One region of the Streptomyces sp. MUSC 14 genome, then DNA from elsewhere that is predicted to be linked to it. Evidence: riboswitches for the same ligand, from Rfam matches in the RefSeq annotation. Region 1 holds a riboswitch; the other holds the start of a gene.

The links. Region 1 has a riboswitch for magnesium ahead of BIV25_RS10205 (magnesium transporter MgtE N-terminal domain-containing protein). Riboswitches for the same ligand answer to the same signal wherever they lie in the genome.
Region 2: another riboswitch for magnesium. It lies ahead of BIV25_RS21680 (Nramp family divalent metal transporter); the one in region 1 lies ahead of BIV25_RS10205 (magnesium transporter MgtE N-terminal domain-containing protein).

The regions. Positions count from the first base shown of each region.
Region 1 is NZ_MLYN01000017.1:192,214-201,414, reverse strand. Features, by position in the region: gene BIV25_RS10210 (bifunctional nitrate reductase/sulfite reductase flavoprotein subunit alpha) at 1-3,589, shown strand, start outside; M-box (ykoK) riboswitch at 3,688-3,859, shown strand; gene BIV25_RS10205 (magnesium transporter MgtE N-terminal domain-containing protein) at 4,172-5,518, shown strand; gene BIV25_RS10200 (NRAMP family divalent metal transporter) at 5,515-6,807, shown strand; gene BIV25_RS10195 (cytochrome c oxidase assembly protein) at 6,943-7,974, shown strand; gene BIV25_RS10190 (SGNH/GDSL hydrolase family protein) at 8,042-9,007, opposite strand; gene BIV25_RS10185 (CdaR family transcriptional regulator) at 9,190-9,201, shown strand, end outside.
Region 2 is NZ_MLYN01000034.1:37,408-46,608, reverse strand. Features, by position in the region: gene BIV25_RS21690 (hypothetical protein) at 1-237, shown strand, start outside; gene BIV25_RS53025 (hypothetical protein) at 510-635, shown strand; gene BIV25_RS21685 (hypothetical protein) at 952-1,152, opposite strand; gene BIV25_RS21680 (Nramp family divalent metal transporter) at 1,485-3,122, opposite strand; M-box (ykoK) riboswitch at 3,440-3,613, opposite strand; gene BIV25_RS21675 (serine protease) at 3,827-4,717, shown strand; gene BIV25_RS21670 (bifunctional polysaccharide deacetylase/glycosyltransferase family 2 protein) at 4,792-6,948, opposite strand; gene BIV25_RS50430 (hypothetical protein) at 7,029-7,598, opposite strand; gene BIV25_RS21660 (chitosanase) at 7,817-8,689, opposite strand; gene BIV25_RS53020 (hypothetical protein) at 9,178-9,201, shown strand, end outside.

The DNA.
Region 1 (9,201 bases):
CGACGTCTTCCTCGTCATCGGGTCCAACATGGCCGACTGCCACCCCATCCTCTTCCTGCGGATGATGGACCGCGTGAAGTCGGCGGGCGCCAGGCTGATCGTCGTCGACCCGCGACGCACCGCCACCGCCGCCAAGGCCGACCTGTTCCTCCAGATCAGACCCGGCACCGACCTCGCGCTGCTCAACGGACTGCTGCACCTGCTGCACGAGAACGGCCACACCGACCCCGGCTTCATCGCCGCGCACACCGAGGGCTGGGAGGCGATGCCCGGCCTCCTGGCCGACTACCCGCCCGCCGCCGTCGCGGAGATCACCGGCGTCCCGGAGGAGCACATCCGCGAGGCGGCCCGGCTGATCGGCGAGGCGGGGGAGTGGACGAGCTGCTGGACGATGGGCCTGAACCAGTCCACGCACGGCACCTGGAACACCAACGCCCTGGTCAACCTGCACCTCGCCACCGGCGCGATATGCCGCCCCGGCTCCGGCCCCTTCTCGCTGACCGGCCAGCCCAACGCCATGGGCGGCCGCGAGATGGGCTACATGGGGCCGGGACTGCCCGGCCAGCGCTCCGTGCTCGCCGACGCCGACCGGGCCTTCGTCGAGGAGCTGTGGCAACTGGAGCCGGGTGCCCTGCGCGCCGACGGGGTCGGCAAGGGCACGGTCGAGATGTTCCGCAAGATGGCCGACGGGGACATCAGGGCCTGCTGGATCATCTGCACCAACCCGGTCGCCTCCGTCGCCAACCGCAAGACGGTCATCGAGGGCCTGGAAGCCGCCGAATTCGTCGTCACCCAGGACGTGTTCGCCGAGACGGAGACGAACGCCTACGCCGACGTCGTCCTGCCCGGCGCGCTGTGGACCGAGACCGAGGGCGTCCTGGTCAACAGCGAGCGCAACCTGACCCTCGCCCGACCCGCCGCCGACCCGCCCGGCGAGGCGACCGCGGACTGGCGGATCATCGCCGCCGTGGCCCGCGAGATGGGGTACGAGAAGGGCTTCGCGTACGACAGCGCGGAGGAGATCTTCGAGGAGATCAAGCGCGCCTGGAACCCGGTGACCGGCTGGGACCTGCGCGGGGTGAGCTACGAGCGGCTGCGGACCACGCCCGTGCAGTGGCCGGCGGCCACGGAGCAGGGGCCCGACCGCAACCCGGTCCGCTACGTCGGCGAGGACGGCACGCTCACCTTCCCGACGGCGAGCGGCCGCGCGGTCTTCCACGCCCGCCCGCACGTCCCGGCGGCCGAAATGCCCGACGACGACTACCCGTTCGTGCTCAACACCGGCCGGCTCCAGCACCAGTGGCACACCCTGACCAAGACGGCGAAGGTGGCCAAGCTCAACAAGCTCGACCCCGGCCCGTTCGTGGAGGTGCACCCCGAGGACGCGGACCGCCTGGGCCTCGCCGACGGGGACTCGGTGGAGGTCGCCTCGCGACGTGGGCGGGCGGTGCTGCCCGCCGTCGTCACCGACCGGGTGCGGCCCGGCTGCTGCTTCGCGCCGTTCCACTGGAACGACCTGTTCGGGGAGTACCTGAGCGTCAACGCGGTGACCAACGACGCCGTCGACCCGCTGTCGTTCCAGCCCGAGTTCAAGATGTGCGCCGTGTCGCTGACCAAGGTCGCCACCGCGGTGACGGTGCGGCCCCCGGTGCCGGCGGGCGCACAGGCCGCGGCCCCGGCCCCGGTCTCTCTGCCCCCCGCCGCACCGTCCACGGTGTCCGTTCCCGGCCCGTTCGGGCTGGAGCCCGCCCCGCCTCCGCCGGTCCTCGCCGCGCACGAACGCCGTTATCTGACCGGCTTCTTGGCGGGCATCCCGTCCGGCGCCCCCGGCGTCCCGGTCCTGCCGCCGGACGCCCCGTTCAGCCCGGAGCACGCCCTGTGGGTCAACGGCGTCCTGGCCGGCATGTACTCCAGGACGAGCGACGCGACACCCCCGGCCGCGACGGAGCCGCACGCTTCCCGCCGCCAGGTGGTGATCCTCTGGGCTTCGCAGACCGGGAACGCTGAGGAGTTCGCGTCCGCGGCAGCGGAGCGGGTCACCGCGGACGGCCACCGCGCCGCCCTGCTGCCCATGGCGGAGGCGGATCCCGCCACGCTGCCCTCCGACGCCGACCTGCTGCTCATCACGAGCACCTTCGGCGACGGCGACGCCCCCGACAACGGCGCCGGCTTCTGGGACGCCCTCGCCGCGCCCGACGCACCACGCCTCGACGGCAGGCGGTACGCCGTCCTGGCCTTCGGCGACTCCTCCTATGACGACTTCTGCGGCCACGGCCGGCGTCTCGACCGGCGCATGGCGGAGCTGGACGCGACACGGCTGGCCCCGCGCACCGACTGTGAACCGGACTACGAGAGCGAGGCCGGAGACTGGCTCGACCGGATACTCGCCACGCTGGGCACCGCCGAGCAGCCGCCGCCCGCCGAGCCCGCGGCCCCTGCCACCCCGCAGGCCGCACCCCGGCCGGCCCGCCCCACCCCGGTCACCGCCCGCCTCATCGGCAACCGCCTGCTCAGCCTGCCCGGCGCCGGCAAGGAGGTCCGGCGCTTCACCTTCGACACCCGCGACAGCGACGCCCCCCTCGGCTACGAGGCCGGGGACGCCCTGTCCGTACAACCGGTCAACCGGCCGGAGCTGGTGGCCGAATGGCTCGCTGTCACCGGCGTCGACGCGGACACGGCCGTACAGGTCAGGCATGCCGGAGAGGTGTCGTTCGCCGAAGCGCTGCTCCGGCACCTGGACATCTCCCGGGTCACCCCCGACCTGCTGCGCTTCGCCGCCGACCGCACCCGTGACCCGCGCGAGCTGCGCAAGCTGCTCCGGCCCGACAACAAGGGCGAGTTGGCGCAGTGGTCGTGGGGGCGCCAGGCCGTCGACGTCGTCGCCGGGTTCGGCGTCCGGGCCGCGGCGCAGGACTGGGCCGACGTGCTGGGGCGGCTGCAGCCCCGGCTGTACTCCATATCGTCCAGCCCCCTGACCGACGCCCACCTGGTGTCCCTGACGGTCTCCGTGGTCCGGTACGAGAACCCGGACGGGCGGCCCCGCCAGGGCGTGTGCTCGCCGTTCCTCGCGGACGCGGAGCCCGGCACCCCGGTGCCGGTCCGGGTCCACCGGGCACCGCACTTCCGCCCGCCCGCCGACCCCGCCACCCCGGCCGTGATGGTGGGCCCCGGCACGGGCGTCGCGCCCTTCATCGGCTTCCTGGAGGAGCGGCGGGCCCGCGGCCACCGCGCCCCGAACTGGCTGTTCTTCGGCGAACAGCACCGGGCGACGGACTTCTACTACGAGCAGGAGCTGACCGCGTTCCTCGCCGGGGGCACGCTCACCCGCCTCGACACCGCCTTCTCCCGGGACCAGCGCGCCAAGGTCTACGTCCAGGACCGGATGCGCGAACACGGCCCTCTCCTGTGGTCCTGGCTCCAGGACGGCGCCCACTTCTACGTATGCGGCGACGCCTCCCGCATGGCCAAGGACGTCGACCGGGCCCTGCGTGAGATCGCCGTCGCGCACGGCGGCCTGGACGAGGCCGAGGCCGCCACCTATGTGAAGCAACTCGGCGCCGACAAGCGGTATGTGCGGGACGTGTACTGATGCCGGTCTGGTCTCCGTTCCGTAGTGTGCAGGTCAAGGGCAGGTCATGGGTGCGGAAGGCGGATTGCGGTACGCGTATCGTTGGTGCGGACAAACGAAAGGCACCTCGTTCGGTGAGGCGTCTTCACGGACACAGGCCACTGATCCCACCCGTCGAGAGACGCTCCGGATCAGGACAGGTCTCCCCGGCCCAAGGGGTGACCCCAAGTGGCTTCCCCCTACGGGGATCACGCCGTGGAGTGCCAAAGCTCTGACGAGAAGGGGTGTGCCGGGCCGAGTCGGCTCCGGCTGCCCTCCGCCACAGGACCGCGACACTCTCCGCGCGGCCGTGACCGGGAGGAGGCGACATGGACAGTAGTCCGGGCCATAGTCGGCCCCTCATCGTGTTGTCCGCGCCGTCCTTCCGCGGCCCGCAGCAGCCTCCTCGTCGCTGATCCCCGACCGGGTCACCCGGTCGGCAGACCGTGCGCCGGTGCGCGCCCGGTGCGCCGGCGCGGGGACGACATGCGCTGCCACGGGCCGCCCGTAGCCCCGCCATACCGGGGCAAGGGGGTGTTCATCTTGGCTGCCCACACTCTGCTCATGTCCACTTCGGCCCGCCTGCGCGACCGCCGGGTCAACCTGGAGCGCCGTGCCACCACGTCCAAGGCGGTCCGTACCTCGTTGGTCTCCCTCGCCGGGCTGATCGGCGGACCGGCCACCAATCAGTCCGGCGACGAGGTCGGCCGCGTCGTCGACGTCGTCGCCCGGCTCTACGGCACCGACTCCTACCCGCCGGTCACCGGGCTCATCCTGCGCATCGGCCGCCGCCACACCTTCCTGCCCGCCGACGCCCTCGGCAAGGTGCACGCCGGACACGTGCGGCTGCGCACCGCCCGCGTCGACCTGCGTGACTTCGTCCGCCGTCCCGGCGAGGCGCTGCTCGCCAAGGACGTGCTCGACCACCAGCTGGTCGACGTCGACGGCGTCCAGGTGACCCGCGCCGCCGACCTGTATCTCGCGCCCCTGGTCGACCAGGTCGTCCTCGTCGGCGTGGACGTCTCGCTGCCCACCCTGCTGCGCCGGCTCGGCCCGCGCCGCTGGCAGGCCCGCCCCACCCCGGAGCGGGTGCTGGACTGGCAGGCCATAGCCCCCTTCGCCGAGCAGGCCACCGAGGGCCCGCCCGAGGTCCGGCTGCGCGCCTCCCGAGCCGCGCTGCACCGGCTGCGCCCGGCCGACCTCGCCGACATCCTCGAAGACCTCGGCCGCGCCGAACGCCAGCAGCTGCTCGACTGGCTGGAACCGGAGCAGGCCGCCGACGCGCTGGAGGAGATGGAGCCCGCCGAGCTGCAGAACCTGCTGCGCGAGGCACAGCCGGAACACGCCGCCCGCCTGGTCGACGAGATGGAGCCCGACGAGGCCACCGACGCCCTGCGCGACCTCAGGCGCGAGGAGCGCGAGGCCCTGCTGAACCGGATGCCCAAGGACGAGGCCGCCGAACTGCGCCGGCTGCTCGCCCACCGGGAGGGCACGGCGGGCGGTGCGATGACCACGCTGCTGATCACCGCCCGGCCGGACGAGACCGTCGCCGAGGTGCGCGGCCGGCTGGCCGAGCAGCACGAGCACCGCACCGAGATCGACGCGGTCGCCGTGGTGGACGGCACGGACCGGCTGCTGTGCGACATCCCGCTGTTCGACGTCGCGGTGGCCGAGGACACCACCCCCATATCCGACCTCGTCACCTGGCTGGCCCAGTTCGGCCCGCCGGACACCGTCCGTGCCGACACCTCCCTGGCCGAGGCCGCCGACCAACTGGTCGCGGCCCGCGCCTCCTCACTCCTGGTGGTCGACGACAGCGACCGCCCGCTCGGCCGGATCCTGGCCGACGACCTGCTCGACGCGATGCTGCCCGAACGCGGGCGGCTGCACTTCCGGAGGTTCCTGCAGTGACCCGCGACCTCGACACCGCCACCGCGGCACCGCAGGCCACCACGCCCGCACGCCGGACCGGCTGGCGGCGCATCACCATGATCGCGGCGGTGGCCGGACCCGGACTGGTCGCCGCGAACGCGGGCAACGACGCCGCCGGCATCGCCACCTACGCCTCGGCGGGCTCCCAGTTCACCTACGGCACCCTGTTCTTCATGGTGCTCGTGACCCTCGCCCTGGTGATGGTGCAGGAGATGGCCGTCCGCCTCGGCGCCTACACGGGCAAGGGCCTCGGGGCCCTGATCCGCGAGCAGTTCAGCCTCCGCCTGACCGCGCTCGCCGTGTTCTGCCTGCTGCTCGCCAACACCGGCCTGGTGGTGAGCGAGTTCGCCGGCATCGGGGCCGCCTTCGAACTCCTCGGCGTCCCCAAGTGGGCGGTCATCCCGCCGGCCGCGGTGCTGCTCTGGGCGCTGGTGCTGTTCGGCTCCTACCACTGGGCCGAACGCATCTTCCTGATCATGTCGCTGGCCTTCTTCGCCTACCCGGTCGCGATGATCCTCGGCCACCCGGACTGGGGCGCGGTCGGCCACCACCTCGTCGTGCCGCACATGGAACCGAACAAGGCCTTCATCCTGCTGGCAGTCGCCCTGATCGGCACGACGGTCAGCCCGTACATGCAGTTCTACGCCGCCGCTGGCGTCGTCGACCGGGGCGCCAAGCCCGCCGACTACCCGCTGATCCGCGCCGACGCCGTCCTCGGCGCCGTCTTCGCCTGCGTCATCAGCCTGACCATCATCATCGCCACGGCCTCCGCCATCGGCGGCACCGGCCCGCTGGACTCCGCCGCCCAGGCCGCCGAGGCGCTCAAGCCGGTCGCGGGCCGCAACGCCGAGCTGCTGTTCGCGCTCGGTCTGCTCGGCGCATCCGCCCTGGCCGGAGCCGTCGTCCCGCTCTCGGCGAGCTACGCCATAGGAGAGGCCGCGGGCGTGGAGCGCTCCGTCTCCCGCAGCTTCCGGGACGCCCCGCTCTTCCTCGGCCTGTTCACCGCCCAGATCGTGCTGGGCGCGGTGGTCGCGATGACCCCGGTCGACGTCATCCAGCTGCTGATCGGCACCCAGGTCCTGCAGGGCCTGATCAGCCCGATCGTCCTGGTCTACCTCCTGGTGCTGACCAACCGCCGCTCGGTCCTCGGCCCGGCCGCCAACGGCCCGCGCTACCGCGTCGCCGCCACCGCCGTGGTCGTCGGCGTCGCCGCCATGTCGACGATCCTCCTCGTCCAGACGCTCCTCGGCTGGTTCGGTCTCGGCTGATCCACGCCGTTCACCCCGGCGTGCCGCACCCCGATGCCGGGCCGCGGGCTGCCGGGGACTACCGTCCCTTGGTGGACCCGAGCCGGACTCTTCCGCCCCGAGGCCCCCGTACCGAGCCGAAGGAGGACGTTCCGCATGGATGGCCACGCGCCGACCGCACTGGCGGCCGGTCAGCTCCCCGAGCTGACCACAGGACGACTGCTGTCCACGTGGCAGCTGGACATCCCCGCCCTGCTGCTGGTCATCGCCCTGGGCGCGCTCTACGGCTGGGGCCTCGCGCGGCTGCGCGAGCGGGGCGAGCCGTGGCCGCCGGTCCGCGTGGCCGCGTTCGTGCTGCTCGGCCTGGGTGCGCTGGTGGTGGCCACGATGTCCGCGCTGGCCGTCTACGACCATGTGCTGTTCTGGCCGGCCGCCGTGCAGAACGTGCTGCTGGACCTCGTCGCCCCGCTCGGCCTCGCCCTCGGCGACCCGCTGCGGCTCGCCGTCGAGGCTCTGCCGGAGGGCGCCGCCGGACGGCTGCGCCGGGCCGTGTCCGGCCGCCTGGTGCGTGTGCTCACCTTCCCCTTCATCAGCACCGCCCTCGTGCTCGCCACGGAACTGACGGTCTACTTCACGCCGTACTTCGCCACGGCCCTGCGCGTGGGCTGGCTGCACGAGCTGATGTACCTCCACCTGCTCGTGGCCGGCTGTCTCTTCGTCGTACCGATGCTGACCCACGAGCAGACGCTGCCCCGCTGGTGCACCCACCCGGTCCGGGCCGCCCTCGTCTTCCTGGACGGCATCGTCGACGCGGTCCCGGGCGTCGTGGTGATGACGCACGGCACGCTGATCGCGGGCGCCTGGTACCTGCACCACGCGCCGACCTGGTCCCCGGACGTCCGGCACGACCAGCAGATCGGCGGCGGCGCGATGCTCAGCATCGCCGAGCTGGTCGCCCTGCCTTTCCTGCTGGCCCTCCTCTACCAGTGGGCGCGCGCCGAGCGCGTCCAGAACGCCGCCCTGGACCGCCGCCTGGACGCGGAACTCACCCCCGCCGTCGTGCCCGCCCCCGCCGTGGAGCACGCCCAGCGGGCCCCGTCTGCCGAGACCGAGCGGGTACGCCCCTGGTGGGAGACGGAACAGAACGAGGTGGCCCAGCGGATCCGGGGCCAGCACCGGGAGAGGTGACATCGGCCGCGGACCCGGTGGGGCCGGACGGAGCAGGGACTCCGGCCGGCCCCACCGTCGTGTCCGCTCAGGCGCCGAGCGCGTCCAGGACGGCGTTCGCCATCACGCGTTCCCCGGTGGCGTTCGGGTGCAGCGGCAGGGTGGGGGAGGCGGGGACCAGTCCCTCGATCCAGGGCGCCGCGGAACAGCTGTCGTGGCCCCGGGTCGGGGTGAGCGTGTCCACGTACGTGGCGCCGTCGGACCGGGCGGTGGCCGCGAGCGTGTCGTCGAGATCGCCCAGCACGGACCGCAGGAACGCGATGTCCCCGGTCGTGACCGGCAGCCTGCCGAGGCACTTTTCGGGGTCGTCGGGAAGCACCGCCGGATACCCGACGACCAGCACCCTGGCCTGCGGGGCCCGCGCACGGATCAGCCGCAGGGCGCTGCCGAGCTGGGCCGCCGCGGTGTCCGTTCGCTCGTGGAGAGTGTTCTGGTAGTAGTCGCGGCAGGGGGCACCGAGCGGATCCGTCACCGAGAGCGCGGTGCAGGTGACGGCGAGGTCCCCGAAGCCGAAGTCCGAGGTGCCGAGGTTGTCGCCCGCGACGGTGAGCGTGACCAGGGTGGTGTCCGGCGCGACGGCGTCGAGCTGGGGGCCGTTGACCACGACTCCGGCGTCCCTCTGGGCCGTCGTGAGCGCACCGACCTTCGCGCCCGCACAGGTCACGTCCCGGTACGTGCGCGGGCCCAGGGACGCGGCGACGAGCCGACCGTAGTCGTGGTCGGAGCGCATGCACAGGCCCGCGGACTGGTCGGGGATGCCGGCGCCGGCGGCGTACGAGTCCCCGAGCGCCACGTAGGCGCCGGCCGTCGAGGGCGCCGCGTGGGCGGTGGTGGTGGAGACGGCCGCGAGGAGTACGCCGCCGGCGAGGGCGGACGTCCAGCGCAAGAGCGCCTTCACGCCGCGGGCGGGCCGTGCGGTGGCGGGGGCCTCGGCGGTTGTCGTGCGTGGTGCGCGGTGGCTGCGGTGCGTGCTCGGCGATGCGGCTCTGGGCACGGTTGCTCCTGGGGAGACGGGACGACGGAAGCACAACTCCGGTACCGGCCGGTAACGTTGAGGACATCGTCGTAGCCCCCCGCCTCGCGGACCATGTGCCCGCGCACAGCGGCACGACGGCCCCGTTGTGCCCGCGCACACCGCCTTCGTGGACGCCGACGTCCGTTTGTAACCTGCCGGACATGAGCCGCACA
Region 2 (9,201 bases), on a different contig from region 1:
GGCTACTTCGGCGGCGCCGGCGGTGTGGTCGGCGGCCTGCTCGCCGGCACTCTGCTCGGCAGCGTGCTCAGCGCGCCCTCGGCCTTCGCCGACGGCGGCGACGGCTTCCCGGGTGCTGTCGAAATGCCGGAGGGCGGTGAGTTCTCCGGTGCGGACTTCAACGCCTCCGACTTCGGGGGCAGCTTCGGTGACTTCGGCTCCGACGGTGGGGGCGACTTCGGCGGTGGCGACTGGTGACCTCACACCACGCAGCGCCGGCCGAAGCGTCCCGTACATCACCGGAGTGTCCGGTGGTGTACCGCAAGGGTCTGTCGGCAATGGCGCCGCGCACGGCCCGCGGTGGGCCAGGTCCGCCTGGCGCCGACGAGGGGGAACGGACACGACTGCGCGACCTGACCCGCCTCGACGCACCGTCACGCCCGGATGGGCACGGCCGGCAGAGCGTCCCTTGACCGCCGTGCACAACACACCGCAAAGCACAGCGACTCGAAAGGCCACAGGTACATACGATGACCCATCCCCATGACATGGCCGCCCCGCTCCTGGCGGGCGACGGGCTCCGGATCATCCTCGTCGTCGCGATGGTGGGCATCGCGACGACGGTGGCTGTCCTGCTGCGCGCCTACCGCAAGTAGAACGGACATCTCCCGGGCCATGGTGACGGCGTGGGGGTGTGGATCGCGTCCCACGTATCGCCCAGCTTCTCCGCCGGCCGACGGTGGGCGGCGACGGCGAGCCCGGGAACTCGCCTCCGCGCCCCACGCCGCCGCGAGTCCTTCACCGAGGGTCTGTGACGGCAGGCGACGCGCTCGCCGAAGAGGCCCACCGACTGAAGACCGCATTCGCCCGGGGCCGCTGTGCGGAGTCGTACGACGACGTCGACAGCGCCGGACCGGTGTCGGCCCCCGAAGCCCGGAAAACGCCTGTCGACGAAAGCGGTCAGTGCCGCTCTCACTGGGCTCGGCGGTGGCGGTGCACCACCACCGCGATCACCACGAAGGTCGCGGTGACGGCCCCGAGCAGGGTGCCGACGGCGATCGGCCGGTCGGCGCGCGGGGCGGCGGCCGGCGCGGTCGGCTTCGGCACCGTCGGCAGCAGAACGCCGAGTACGGTGGCGCCCTCGCCGGTGTGCGAGTGGGGCAGGGGCCTCATCGGCGTTTTTCTTCCTGTCCGTCTTTCATCGTGGTCCGCCCGGTCAACGCGTGTCCAGGTCACGCATGCCCAGGAACTGCTGGACGCGGCCGTCGGGCGTGGCGAGCCGGCAACGACCCCGGGCGGCCGGCACCGGCGGCCTGGGAATCTCCCTCATGCCGAGCGCGCCGGTGCAGAGGGCGCGCGGAATCTCCTCGCTGTCGGGCGGGGCTGCGAGCCGGACGCGGTCGAGAGCGGCGAGCGACGGTGTGCCTCCCCTGTCCGGTACGCGACAGTGGATGGTTTTCGGGCTGTCCGGGGCACTGGGTGCGCGTACCCCGGACAGCGCGGGCTCAGTGGCCGAGGGCGACCTCGACGATCTTGATGACGACGAGGATCATGGCGATGAGCAGATAGGTCCGCAGGGCGCCCATGCCGATCTTGCGGGCGGTCGACATGGCAGGCCGGGTCAGGGTCTGCAGTGGCGGCATCCGCCAGTTGTCGCGGCCGGTGCGGTCGATCGGGTCTTCCTTGGTGCCGGTGCGGCGGCGGGTGAAGGCGTATCCGGCGGCGAGTACCCCGACGATGCCGCAGGCGGCCATGATGTCGAGGATCGCCTCGGAGGAGATGTCGGGGAAGAGGACCGAGGCGGTCAGGATGATCGACAGGGCGACCAGGACCCCGACGACGGCCGCCGTGAACGCGTTGGTCTTCGGTCCGTTCACCCAGGGGCCGAGGACGGCCTTGTCGTTGCACAGCAGGAGCAGGAACACGCTGGCGGAGGGAAGCAGGACCCCGGCCAGCGTCTGGACGCCTTCGGTGAGCAGGCCCAGCGGCGAACCCGGGATCAGGACGATGGCAGCGGCAGCCGCGACCAGGCCGGCGTAGACGGCGTAGAAGCCCTTGGCTCCCTTGACGCCTCGGTGGAGGGAGTGCCTGATGCCGAAGACGTCGCCGATGGCGTAGGCGGTGGACAGGGAGACGGCGAAGGCGCCGATGATGGAGGCGTCCAGCAGCGCGATGGCGAACAGCACGCCGGCGAGCTTGCCGGCCTTGTGCTCCAGGCCGGTGGCGATGGCGCCCGCGTCGGTGAAGTTGCCGAAGTCGTGGGTGCCGGCGAACGCGGCGGCGGTGAAGCCCATCATCGCGGCCGCGCCGATGACCACGACGGCGATGCCGATCCACAGGTCGATCTTCTCGTACTTCATGAAGCGCGGGGTGATCCGCTTGTCGATCACGTAGGACTGCTGGAAGAACAACTGCCACGGGGCGACTGTCGTGCCGACGATGCCGATGATCAGCAGCATGACGGTGGACAACTGGCCGGTGCCGCCGGGCATGTTCGGGACGACGAAGTCGCGGGCCGTCTGCGAGGCGCGCGGGTGGACCATGAAGTAGATGGGCACCAGCAGCAGCGAGGCCGCGCACAGTGCGATGGCGACCCGCTCGAAGCGGCGGAAGGAACCGGTGAAGGCCGAGGCGATGATGATCGCGGCGGCGAGCACCACGGAGGCGGCCTTGGGCAGGCCCAGGTAGCCGGTGGCCAGGGTGATGCCGATGAACTCGGTCACCAGGGTGAGCGCGTTGAGCAGGAACAGGTCGATGACGCTGAACGCGCCCCAGAACTTACCGAAGCGCTCCAGGATCAGGCGGGCGTGGCCGACGCCGGTGACCGCGCCGAGCCGCAGCACCATCTCCTGGTTGACGTACAGCACGGGCACGAGCAGGAGCAGGGTCCACAGCAGGTGGGTGCCGTAGTTCTGGCCGGCCTGGCCGTAGGTGGCGAACGCCCCGGCGTCGTTGTCACCGACCATCACGATCAGGCCCGGCCCGACTATGGCGAGGAGCGTCTTCAGCTTGGCGGACAGCCCGGCGCGGGGCGCGGTGTCGTCGAGCCTGATGGTGCCGAGCGCGCCCTGGATGTCGCCGACATGCGCGTCGTCCAGGACCGCGGAGCGCGGCGCCTCGGACACATGGGAAACGGTGGTCATGATGCACGTACCTCCCGAATCCCCCCAGAAGGGGGAGGTAGGGGGCACGCGTAAGCCATCCCCCCTGCGCGAGCGCGCAGGACGGCGACCCGTCACGGCGCAGGGCCGTACGGGGCTCAGGACGCGGCATGGATCCGCGCAGGGGAGGTGGTTACCGCGTGCCGGAAGAATGCGAGGACAAACGGTTCAGGGGCCGACTATGGCCCGGACTACTGCTGCTGCAGTCCATGTCTCTCGCCTCCTTCCGGCCGGGGACGCGACCTGTGCGCGTCGGCAACGACTCGGCATGGAGCGGACCGGCCCGCACCAGAGCGGCCGGTACACCCCAACTCGTCAGAGCTTTGGCACTCCACGGCGTAATCCCCTTGCCGGGGAAGCCACTTGGCCTCACCCCTTAGGCCGGGGAGAGGTGTCCTGACCCTGGGCGTCTCTCGACGTCGTGGGGTCAGTGGCCTGTGTCCGTGAAGACGCCTCACCGAACGAGGTGCCCTTTTCAAACCTCCGACAGCATAGCCTCATAGTTGCGAGATCACGCAACTGATTGACGAAGTCTTGACACGGGGCCGGTCTCATGCGTCCACCAGGATCACCGAGGAATCATGCGAGCCTGGACCAGGGTGCCCGGCGGCCGTATGGGGTTTCACAGGAAAATCTCCGTTAAGTCGGAGCGCGTGCGGCACCTTCGTGAGGCAGAGTGATCACTGATGGAGCGCATCTCACGCATCTTGGTCACCTCGCGTCCCGCGTTGCTCGCCGCTGTGGTGATGCTCACCCTGACCTCGTCCATGGCGGCCGCCGAGGTCAGGACCAGGCCCTCGCGGTCCGTGTCGCAAGTCCCGGCGTCCGGTGCATGCGATCACAAGGCGGAGGGGCACCCGGCAGCGCAGCGCGCGTGCGTGGAGGGCATCGCGGGGCAGGCGGGACCCCCGGCACAGGCCCTCGGAGCCACCGGCGACGTGGTCGCCGATCGACAGACGGCGCGGGTCGGCGCGCTGTTCGGCGCGGACCGGGCCGACGACCTGTCCGGTGGGCACGTCTGCACGGCCTCGGTCGTGCACAGTCCCCGGGGCGACCTCATCGTCACCGCCGCGCACTGCGTGAGCGACACCGGCACCGACCTGGTGTTCGTGCCGGGCTACCGGGACGGGCACGCGCCGTACGGGGCATGGAAGCTGGGGCACCGCTATCTGCCCGACGCATGGACCAGGGATCAGGACGAGGACAGCGACCTGGCCTTCGCCACCGTTGACGACCAGGACGGCAAGGCGATCGAGGAGGTGGTGGGAGCCAACCGGTTCACGCCCGGAACGACCACCGGCGCCACCGCCGTCACCGTCATCGGCTACCCCGGCTCCCGCGAGGCGCCCATCAGCTGCACCAACAAGGCGACGTCACACAGCAGCACCCAGCAGCGCATCGACTGCCCCGCCTTCACCCACGGCACCAGCGGCAGCCCCTGGATCAACGGCGAGGGCCAGGTCGTCGGCGTGCTCGGCGGCTATGACGCGGGCGGCGACACCGCGGACGTGTCCTACAGCGTGACACTGGGCAGCCAGGCGGCCGACCTGTACAAGGCCGCGATCAGCGAGCCGTGACCCGTGTGGTGTCCCGCACTTTCCGCGCCCGTCGCCTTCCGCGCGAACAGGGCCTGACCACACGGCCGCGGTCGTCAGCCCCGCGCCCCCGTCGCCGGTGACAGCGGTGGTTCCTGGTGGGAGCCGTAGCGCTCCATGCGCTGCCAGCGCAGGCGGCTGCCGGACAGGGCCGTGGCGACCGACTGGACCACCACGAGGTACATCAACTGGCGGTAGACGAACTGCTGGAACGGCAGGCTCCACAGCGGTCCGAGCCGTTCGCCGTCGAGACGGAACGCATAGGCTCCGGTGACGACCTGGACGAGCAGGAACGAGCACCACAGCAGCAGTACGTGGACGGGGTCGAGGAAGATCAGCCCGTACACGCTGAGCACGTCGACCAAGGGTGCGAACAACGGCAGCAGCACCTGGAAGAGCAGCAGGAACAGCAGCCCGCGACGGCCGAAGGTGCCGGCTGCGCCGCTCTGGCGGGCGGCGCCGCGGTGCTTCCACATCGCCTGCAGGGTGCCGTAGCACCAGCGGTAACGCTGCCGCCACAGTGCGCCGAGGGAAGCGGGAGCCTCGGTCCAGGCGATGGCCTTCTCCTCGTAGACCACGCGCCAGCCGTCACGCCAGATCGCCATGGTGAGGTCGGTGTCCTCGGCGAGTGTCGCCTCGGAGACGCCGCCGACACGCTCCAGCGCGGCCCGGCGCCAGGCACCGATCGCGCCCGGCACGGTGGGCATGCACCGGGCCAGGTCGAAGAGCCGCCGGTCCAGGTTGAAGCCGACGACGTACTCGATGTGCTGCCAACGGCCCAGCAGGCCACCCCGGTTGACGACCTTGGCGTTGCCGGAGACCGCTCCGATCCCCTGGTCGGAGAACGGCTGCACGAGATGGCGGACCGCGTCCGGCTCGAAGACCGTGTCGCCGTCCATCATCACCACGATCTCGTACGAGGCGGCGGCGATCCCTGTGTTGAGCGCGGCGGGCTTGCCCGCGTTGCGCTGGCGGATCACCCGCACGCCCGGCAGGCCGAGTGCCTCGACGATGTCGGCGGTGCCGTCGGTGGAGCCGTCGTCCACGACGATGATCTCGACCGGGTGGTCGGACGCGATCAAGGAACGGACAGTCGCCTCGATACCGGCCGACTCGTTGTAGGCCGGGACGATCACCGACACCGGTTCGGTGACCAGCGCTCCCCACGCCTTCCTGGCATGCCGCCGGTGCCTGGCCGCGGCGATCATGGAGATCACCGCGCGCAGGATGCCCAGGAATCCGGCGACGAGCAGCAGCAGGTCGAGTGCGTCGAGTCCCCAGACCGCTCCCTTGAGCAGCCATAGCAGCCCGAGGCCGAGCAGGTGCTCACTGGCGGAGGCGGGGCGGTTGGCACCGGTGAGGCGGAAGGCCTGGCTGACCGTCCGGAAGCGGTAGCCGCGTGCCTTGAGGCGCGGGATCAGTGTGTCCAGCGCGGCCACGGTCTGGGCGCGGTCACCGCCGGCGTCGTGGAAAAGGATCACCTGGCCGGAGGACCCGGAAGGGGTGGAGTTACGGACGATCCTCGGCACGCCCGGCCTCTGCCAGTCCTCGCTGTCCTGGGTGACGAGCACGCTCAGGTATCCCTGCCGGCCGAGCTGTCGCATCACGGCCCAGTCGGCGTTGCCCACCGCGTCGGCGCTGGACGAGTACGGCGGCCGGAAGAGGCTGCTGGTCACTCCCGAGGCGCCAGCCACCGCGAGCTGGTCCTCCCGCATCTCCAGCGTGCGCTGCCAGCCTGGCAGGGCGGGCAGGTACGGGTGGGTGAAGCTGTGCAGGCCGAGTTCGTCGTGGTCCTTCGCCATCCGCTCGACCAGCTCGGGGTGCGTGGTCACGCCGGTGCCCACGAGGAAGAAGGTCGCGGGCACGTGGTGCCGTTCCAGCGCCGCCAGGACCCTGGGGGTCCAGGTCGGGTCCGGGCCGTCGTCGAAGGTGAGGACCACGGTGCGTGCCGGTGGGGTGAGGGAGGTCGGTGTGGATCCGCTCGCCGAGATGACCGGGCCACCGCTCTCGACTGAGGGCGGCACCTGGTCGACGGGTCCCTGCGGTGGGTTCCCGCCGTCGTCCTGGAAGCCGAACATGTGCTGTGTGTAGCCCTCGATGAGCAGGGTGAGGGTGAGGGTCAGCACCATGGTCACCAGCAGCACCCAGTGGGTGCGCACCGGCGTTTCGCGGGCACTGCGGCCACGCCATGGGGAAAGGGTCACTTCGGGCATTTCTGGATGAGTGGCGGTTCTGGAACTGGAGTGCCGGGCGCGGCCCAGAGCGTGGGGCCCTGGAGGTCCGGGGCCGGCCGTCAGCCGAGCCCGAGCGGGGGCGCTGTAGAAGGCGTCGCGGTCGGAGTCCGCGTGGGGTGCGGGGACGGCTTGTGGCCCTTGGACCGCGTCGGACTCGGGGACGGCTTCGCAGTCGGGGATGGCTTCGGGGAGGACGTCGCGGTCGGGGACGACGTCGCGGCCAGGGACGGCTTCGCCGTCGCGGACGACTTCACATCGGCGGACGTGCGGTCGACGGTCTTCGCCCCGGCCGTCGTCGCCAGGCTCGGGATCCCCTGCCGCCGGGCGGTGCCGGCTGTCCGGGAGGTCCGGGCCCGCGGCGCCACGTGCGTGTGCGCGACGGCGGCGCCCGGCTTGGGCCGCAGAGGGTGCGGCAGCAGTGCCGGCAGGGTCGGGCCGCCCACGAGCGTACTGATGAGCAGGGCGACGTAGGCCGCTGCCGGAGTCACCAGCGCGGCCACCAGGATGCGCAGCCGCCTGCGGCGACCTCCTGATATGTCGACGAAGACGGGTTTGGGGGTGGGGTGTCGTATCGGCAGGCCACTCGGGCTCGGTATGTCGACGGCGGGCTCGGCCGGGCAACCAGCCACGGCAGGCCTCTGGGTCGGCTCCTGAACGGGGAGATGGGGAGACGTGGACGCGTCACGCGTCGCTTCGTCTCCGGCGGGCGCCTGGCCCTCCGGAATGATCTGCACGAGATCCGGACACTACTGGCTGAAAATCTACTGCAGTACTGGAGACGTTGAAGCGCGTGGAAAGAGTCCGCAAAGCAAACGAACAGGCCGGCCTGGGGTTGCGGTGAAGTACGTCAGTCCTGCGGCTTGTTGATGGTCAGCCCGAAGTCGGCGCCCACGGTCAGCGGAGCCTTCAGATCCCACTCGCCGCGGTCCGCGAGCTCCTGCAGAGCCTGCGACCGGTCGACCGCCTGCGGCCAGTCGCTTTCGCGGCCGGCGGTGCAGGGGTGTTTCATGTGTTTCCGGCGGACGGTGTTGAACCGGGCCAGCCACGTTGCCTCGTTAACACCAGAGGCCGGGTTGCCTCCAAGTGATGTGTCGGTCTCGTGGGCGATCTTCACCATGCCGTCGCAGTCGTCGGAAGTCTGGCCCATCATCAGGGCGGTGTCATAGAGGTTCTCCAGACCCAGCTCGCTCTTGAGCCCCTCCTGTGCGCTCAGCCTCATGGCGGGGGCGAGGTACGTGTCGTGTCCCACCTGGATCTGCAGCGACCGGAAGGCCGGGTCCAGGGCGGCCTTCTTCCAGTCGCGCACGAAGGCCCCGCCCAGCGCGCCGGTGTCGTCGCTGCCCGAGTCGGCCAGTCGCTGAAGGACGGTGGTGTACTTCGCGAGCGCGTTGCGCGGTGCGACGGCGTCGTACTTCCTGACCAGCCCGAGCATGTCGCCGCTCTGGGTGCAGAACCCGATCCACCCCGCGGTGTAGCCGCAGCCGTCGTGCAGATCGGTGACGTACGCGTACTGCGGGACTGTGGCGCTGTTCTCGAACACCGCGGTGATGTCATCCATCATCGGCATCGCCGCTGGAGCCGCGGCGGGCGTCGGCGGAGTACCGGCCGTACCGCCGGCATGACCGGCCTTGGCGGCCCTGCCAGCCGTACCTGACGTGCAGCCGCCCACGGTGAGCACCGTGCCGAGGACGACGAACAGGGTGCGACGTATCCCGGTCAACTCACGAACCTCTCCGGCCTGTTCCGTTCCGACTGAGCCGGCTCGCTGACGTGCCACCTGCTCGCGGAGAACCGTGAGCGGGAAGCCTGATCAAACATCGCTCACGTCTTCTCGCTCCGAGTCCTGCCGGGATCCTAGCGTGCCGGGTCTTTGCCGGTGAGGAGCGGAGGGCCGATGAGCCTGGTGGTCGTCGGTCATCTTCGGCCGCTGTCGAGCGGCCTCGGACTGCCCCTCAGGCGGCCCGGCCATGGGACACATGAACGGCGTCAGCCGGGCGTGCCGCACGGTCTGCGGCCGTCGCGGGCGCCCCGGAGACCCGGATCGGGGCGCTCGCCACTCTCGCGCGGGCGCGGTCCCTGGCCGGCGTACCGTCGGCGGCGGACGTCGCGCTGGAGGAGGCGCCCGCCCCGGCCGGGGGTGCCGAAGACGGTCAGCAGAGTTGGCGGCTGATCCGGATGCGGGCGATCCTGGCACTGGATTCCGACAGGGTGACCGAGGCCCGGGAGCAGGTC